One region of the Massilia litorea genome, then DNA from elsewhere that is predicted to be linked to it. Evidence: predicted binding sites of a transcription regulator. Region 1 holds the regulator's gene; the other holds the start of a gene.
What was found. The regulator sigma-54, encoded in region 1, starts transcription at its own class of promoters, with help from an activator protein. The targets are predictions, from matches to a motif close to TGGCANGNAANCTGCTTT.

Region 2: a site for sigma-54 is predicted at 1,685-1,702, ahead of pepA (flocculation-associated PEP-CTERM protein PepA). Genes of this name have one in related genera too.

Annotation. Positions count from the first base shown of each region.
Region 1 is NZ_CP062941.1:802,134-805,616, forward strand. It holds gene hpf (ribosome hibernation-promoting factor, HPF/YfiA family) at 7-363, opposite strand; gene LPB04_RS03535 (RNA polymerase factor sigma-54) at 427-1,893, opposite strand; gene lptB (LPS export ABC transporter ATP-binding protein) at 1,932-2,693, opposite strand; gene lptA (lipopolysaccharide transport periplasmic protein LptA) at 2,693-3,283, opposite strand; gene lptC (LPS export ABC transporter periplasmic protein LptC) at 3,299-3,483, opposite strand, start outside.
Region 2 is NZ_CP062941.1:2,193,897-2,197,379, forward strand. It holds gene LPB04_RS09765 (extracellular solute-binding protein) at 1-703, shown strand, start outside; gene pepA (flocculation-associated PEP-CTERM protein PepA) at 765-1,640, opposite strand; gene LPB04_RS09775 (ATPase domain-containing protein) at 1,943-3,406, opposite strand; gene LPB04_RS09780 (hypothetical protein) at 3,418-3,483, opposite strand, start outside.

The DNA of each region.
Region 1 (3,483 bases):
GCGCGATCAGATCGCAGCAGCAGCCTCTCCGCCTTCAGGCAGGCGCTTGAGCGCCTCACGACTATGGTCCTTCAACATCGTCTTGTATTTCATCACCTGGCGATCGAGCCTGTCCATCAGGAGATCGATCGCCGCATACAGGTCTTGCGCCACACTTTCCACGTGTACGGTCTTGCCGGAGACGCGCAGGTTGATCTCGGCCTTCTGTCGTTTGTCTTTTTCGGTGAGGTTGTCGATCGCGAGGATGACGTGGGAATCGATCACTTGATCGAAATGGCGGGTGATGCGTTCGAGCTTGTTCTGTACGTATTCACGGATGGCGGGGGTGACGTCGAGGTGGTGGCCACTGATGGTGAGATTCATACACACTCCTTTGAAAATGTAGCGGCCGCCGCGCCGCGCAGGGAGTGCGCATGGGGGCCGCTGTTACAAGGATTTGCGGAGACTGACGGGAGGAATCTTGAGTGCCTCGCGGTATTTTGCAACCGTGCGGCGCGCAATGACCATCCCTTGTTCACCGAGCATTTCCGCGATCTTGCTGTCGGATAATGGGTTCTTTGGGTCTTCTGCTCCTGTCAGTTGCGCAATGAGCGCCCGTATCGCCGTAGACGATGCTTCGCCCCCCGCTTCGGTGGCGACATGGCTTCCGAAGAAATACTTCAGCTCAAACATGCCGTGCGGGGTCAGCATGAATTTTTGAGTTGTCACGCGAGAAATTGTGCTCTCGTGTAGTCCTAGTGTATCAGCTATCTCGCGAAGCACAAGGGGACGCATGGCAACCGCGCCATGGCTGAAAAAGTTCTTCTGGCGCTCCACAATTGCCTGCGAAACACGCAGGATCGTGTCGAAACGCTGGCGCATATTTTTAATGAGCCACTTCGCTTCCTGCAGCTGCGCGCTCATCTGGCCTTCGCCTTTGCCCTGCTTGAGCAAATTCGCATAGACGTTGTTCACACGCAGGCGCGGCATCACTTCGTTGTTCAGCGAGACGCTCCAGCCGCCCTTCGACTTGCGGACAATAACGTCCGGTACGACGTAATCCGAGACGCTCGACGCGAAGGCGGCGCCGGGATGCGGATTGCACTGGCGGATCACGGCCTGCGCTTCACGCAGGTCCTCGTCGTCGCAGTCGAGCGCTTTTTTCAGTTTCGTGAATTCGCGCTGCGCGAACCAGCTCAGATACCCCTCGACGATTTTCAGGGCCATGCGCCGCGTCACCAGCGGCACGCCCGGCATCGCGCGGATCTGCAGCGCCAGGCATTCGGATGCGCTGCGCGCGCCGACGCCGACCGGGTCCAGGCTTTGCACCAGCGCCAGCGCGCAGCGCAGTTCGTCCATCTCGACCTCGAGCTCCTCCGGCAAGCGCGCATGGATCTCGTCGAGCTGCTCCTCCAGGTAGCCGTTGTCGTCGATCGCGTCGATCACGAGTTCGGCCAGCGCGCGGTCGCGCGCCGTGACGCCCGTCACGCGAATCTGCTCGCACAGATGCTCGCGCAGGGTCACGCCGACCGCGCCGAGCTGCGGGCGGCCGTCGTCGTCGCCGTCGCCGCTCGATGCGCGCGAACCCTCTCCCCAGTCGCCCTCGGACTCGCCGCGTTCGACCTCGCCGCCTTCGCCGCCCTCGGCCGCCTCGGGCGCAGGGGCGCCCTCCTCGTTGTTCGGCGCCGGCGCCTCGGCTTGCGCCGGCGCGCTGTTGATCGCGCCGTCGGCCAGCAGGCGCACCGAGTGGTCGAGCGGGTCGTCGAGCCGTTCGAGCAGCGGGTTATCGGACAGGATCTGCTCGATCTCCTGATGTAGTTCAAGGGTGGAGAGCTGCAGCAGGCGGATCGACTGCTGAAGCTGCGGCGTGAGCGCCAGGTGCTGCGAAGTCCGGAGTTGCAGGGATTGTTTCATGGTGCCGCTCGGTGTCCCGTGTTGTTGCTACAGCCTTGCTACATGCGGAAGTGTTCGCCCAGGTAGACGCGTCGTACCGACTCGTCGGCGATGATGTCGTCGGGACGTCCCGACGCCAGCACCGCGCCCTGGTTGATGATGTAGGCGCGGTCGCAGATGCCGAGCGTCTCGCGCACATTGTGGTCGGTGATCAGGACGCCGATGCCGCGCTCCTTCAGGAAGCGCACGATGCGCTGGATCTCGATCACGGCGATCGGGTCGACGCCGGCGAACGGCTCGTCGAGCAGCACGAAGCGCGGATTGGTCGCCAGCGCGCGCGCGATCTCGACGCGGCGCCGCTCGCCGCCCGACAGCGACAGGGCCGGGTTCTCGCGCAGCTTCTCGATCTGCAGTTCGGCCAGCAGCGAGTCGAGGCGCGTATTGATGGCATCCTTCGTCAGCGCCTTGCCGTTGTCGTCGCGCTGCAGTTCGAGCACGGCGCGGATATTGTCTTCCACCGTCAGCTTGCGAAACACCGAGGCTTCCTGCGGCAGGTACGACAGGCCCATCACCGCGCGCCGGTGGATCGGCAGGCTCGAAATGTTGGCGCCATTGATCTCGATGGTGCCGGCGTCCGACGGCACCAGGCCGACGATCATGTAGAACGAGGTGGTCTTGCCGGCGCCGTTGGGGCCGAGCAGGCCGACGACTTCGCCGCAGCCGACTTCCAGCGAGACGTCGCGCACGACCAGGCGCTTGCCATAGCTTTTTTGCAGTCCGCGCACCACCAGGGTGCTGCGGTTGTCGCGTGCATCTTTCATTATTTCTTTCCTGGTGCTGCCGGCGCTGCCGGAGCCGCCGCTGGAGCCGCGGCGGGCGCAGTGCGGCGCGGCGCGATGATCAGGGTCCCGCGGCCGCCGCCGGACTTGGTCTCGCCGCTGGCGTCGTTGCGCACGGTGGCCACTTCCTTGCGGTTGTCGTAGGAGATGTAGGCGCCATCGAGTTCGTTCGTCAGGCGCCCGTTCTCGAGTTCCTTCACGATCGCCTTCGAGAACAGTTTCACGAGTTCCACCCGCTCGTCGTATTCGATGCGCTCGGCCTGGCCTTCGACCCACAGGTCCGGGCCGCCGTCGCGCTTCTGGCGGAAGGTCGCCACGCGCCCCGGGTTCGAAGTAAGCGTGACGTTCATGTAGCCTTCCGGGGTTTCCTTGAGCAGCGCGCGGTCCGACTTCAGGATCAGGGTGCCGCGCGTGAGGACCACATTCCCCGTCAGGATGCGCGTCTGCGTGACTTCGTCGACGTCGAGCGAATCGAAGTTGATGACGGCCTGCTTGAGCGAGTCCGCGCGCTCGGCGTGGGCTGCCGTCAGCGACAGCAGCGAAAGGAAGGCGGCGGCGAAGATGTTTTTCATTAGGGCTCGTTCCTGTTATTGGTTGGGTGCGGGGCTCGTACGCGGCGGATAGACGATCTGGCCGCGGCCGCCGAGGTGCAGCTTCTGCGTCGGGTTCTCGGCCACCATGCCGACGCCGTTGGCCGAGGCGGCGCCGAGCGTCATCTGGACCGGACGATCGGTCTTGACGATCTCGTCGTCGGCCAGCACGGTCAGGGCCT
Region 2 (3,483 bases), 1.4 Mb from region 1:
GAACTCGGGCCTGCTGGCGTATTTGCTGCCGGCCTTCGAAGCGAAGACCGGCATCAAGGTCAACGTGATCTCGGTCGGCACCGGCAAGGCGCTCGAGCTGGGCAAGAACGGCGACGTCGACGTGACCCTGGTGCACGCGCGGGCGCTGGAAGACAAGTTCGTGCTCGATGGCTGGGGCGTCGACCGCCGCGACGTGATGTACAACGATTTTATCGTCGTCGGTCCCGAGTCCGATCCGGCCGGGGTGAAGGGCAACAAGGACGTGATCGCCGCCTTCAACAAGATCGCGGCCAGCGGGGTGAAGTTCATCTCGCGCGGCGACAATTCCGGCACCGACGTGATGGAGAAGGGCTACTGGCAGGCGGCCGGCACCAGGCCGGCGGGCGCGCGCTATGTGTCGGCCGGCCTGGGCATGGGCGAGGTGCTCAACATGGCCGCCGAAATGCGCGCCTACACGCTGACCGACCGCGCCACTTATGGCGCCTACAAAGCCAGGACCGGCCTCGCCATCCTGGTCGAAGGCGACAAGCGCATGTTCAATCCCTACGGCATCATCGCCGTCAATCCGGCGAAGCACCCGGGGGTGAACTACAAGGGCGCGAAGCAGCTGATCGAGTGGATCACCTCGAACGAAGGGCAGGCGCGCATCGCCGCGTTCAAGCCGGCCGGCGAGCAGCTGTTTTTTCCGACCGCGATCCGCTGAGCGGTAGCTGCGGGAACGAAAAAAGCGGCCGAGGCCGCTTTTTTTATGTGCGCTTCGCCGCTTACTTCTGCAGGGTCTTGCGCTTGCGTGCCGTCGCGCCGGCGGCCAGCAGGGCGATGCCGAACAGGGCGATGGAGCCCGGTTCCGGCACTTCGTTCAGCTCGGCCAGCTTGAACTGGCCATTCGAGCTGATGAAGAAATACTCGCCCGGACGGTTGCGGTAGGTGGTACCGGTCGTGCAGCCCGGGCCGGTGAAGCCGGCGAACTGGCAGCCCACTTCGCTCACCAGGCGGCGGGTCGGCGAGCCGACCGTATTCGCATTGGTGAAGGCGAACGACAGGATCGACTCGGTCGACAGGTCGCGGCCGTTCTTGTTGAAGAAGTAGCCGGCGTCGAGCATGCCCGGTGCCGCCTGCGCGAACACGCTGACCTGGCCGTTCGTCGTCGGGCTGCCATTGGAATCAACCAGGCCGCCGCCGCCGGCCAGCACGTTGAACTCGGCGATCATCTCGCCCAGGTTCGCGCCATAGTAACCGCTGGTGCCGGCGTACTGGTTGTTGACGGGGTTCTGGTACATGCGGATGGTGCCGCCGCCGAAGCTGAAGGCGCCGCCGAACACGCCGTTGCCGGTCGCTTCGAAGGTGGCCGTGATATTGCCGCCGGGGTAATTCAGCGGGAACAGCCGGCCGTTGCTGTCCGCCTGAATGCTGTTGAAGACGGCCGTTTCCTTGAACGAGAAGGAATTGCCGCCAGTACGGGTCAACTGGATGAAAGCGTTGCCGTTGATGTCCAGGTATTCATTGATTACCTGGCCACCAGCAAAGCCGCCACCTGTCGGATTGAAGACCCAATTGTTCAGGACCGGACTCGCGATTGCGGCACCGGTCGTACCGAGCGCGAAGGCTGCGGCACAAATAAATGTTTTAACAAAGGGCATGTTACTCTTTCGACAAAATGTCATGAGACGGATGGACTTGAAGTAAAGCAATCCTCATGCCTAAAAAAATTTTTCTTTAGAATCAATTTACTAGCGGTATGAAATTTCACTTTCGTACATACGTGTAAAGTATTCCGACAAAGCGCATTTCTATTGGGAATTCATTATTATCAATATGCCTTGCCGGACCATCATTGCCTCGTTACGAGATGAAACTTTCGGTTGTGATTTAACAAAAAAACGCCAGCACAAGGCTGGCGTCGTCGTTTGTCGGGCGGCCTGTGCAGGCACGCGCTTGTTGCCTATGAATGCCTGGCGTGCGGACTACCCAGCAATACCCCGTCGAACGGTGCCGGTCCCTGGCCGATCCGGACTTCTCCGTCGTCGGTGATCTCGAAGGTACGGATCTGCCGGCTGTGCTTGCGACCGCGTACCTTGATGACCGAAATCACTGTGGACAGTTCGGACTGCGATTCGACATAGCGTTGCATGATCACCGCGTCGACCAGCACCGCGTTACCGTAAGGGCTGAAGCGCAGTTCCTGGTAGCGGTCTTCCATTTCGCTCGTCATCAGGACGGTGACGCCTTTCGCGCCCAGCACGGTGGCCATGCGGTACAGCGATTCGCGGAAGTCCTCGCGGTATTCCGGTGCCATCGCCAGCTCGAAGCCGGAGAGGGAATCGAGCACTACGCGGGTGGCGCCCGTGGCATCGATCATGCCGCTGAGTTCGTGCAGCATCTCGTCGACCGACAGGTCGAGCGCGCGCACGCTCATCATGGCTACCTGGCCGGAACGCACGATGGCGTCGAGCTTCTCGTTCATGATCTGGCTCGGACTGCGCTCGAACAGGGCGATCACGCCCTTTTCGCCCGCGGCTGCGCCGGCGGCCAGGAATTCGGTGGACAGCAGGGTCTTGCCCGAACCGGTAGGGCCGACGAGCAGGACCGAATAGCCGGCCGGGATGCCGCCGCCGAACATCTCGTCAAGCGCCGGCACACCGCTCGAGAGCAGGCCCACCGGTTCCTTCAGGGGCGGGACGGCGCCGATCGGCTCCGGTGCCGGCAGGATCCGCGGGAAGATCTCGATGCCGGCGTCCCCGATGCGAAACGCGTGCAGGCCGGGGCGCTGCTGTTGCCCGCGCATCTTGATGACCTGAAGCTTGCGCGACATGGCGTTGCGGTGCACGTACTGGTTCAGCCAGATCAGGCCGTCGGCCACCGTGAAGATCGGGTTCTGGTCGGCCTCGTTGGTCGTGTATTCGCCGATCAGGAAGCTGGTCGCGTTCCAGGTCGTCATGTGGGCGACGAGGCGCTGCACGAAGGTCTGCAGCGCGGCCACTTCCTGCTGGTCGCCGCGCGCGCCCTGCATGAAGGAGCGGAAGGAATCGATGAATACCAGGCTGGGGGAGTGCATCCGCACTTCCTCCAGGATCTGCGCCAGCACGGCATCGTAATTGCCTTCCTCGACCTGGGCCGCGAGGCTGATGAAGTTGACCGCGTCGCCGACCTTGTCGAAGTCGAAGAAGGAAAACTGCTGCTGGTAGCGCAGCATTTTGACGGGCGGCTCGCCCATGGCGGTGAAGAACAGGGCCCGACGCTGGGGTGTGGCCAGGCCGAACATGATTTGCTGGGCAAAGGTGGTCTTGCCGCTGCCGGGGGCGCCGCCGATGATATTGAACGACAATTCGGGCAGGCCACCGCCGAGGATGGTATCGAGTCCGGGAACGCCCGTCGCCAGCGGGCGCAGGTCAAGTTTGTCGGTCATGCCGCATACTCCTAAGTATTCTTGTTGGATTCATCATGTGGGAATGTCGCCTGCAGGAAGCGTGTGACCAGCCCCGC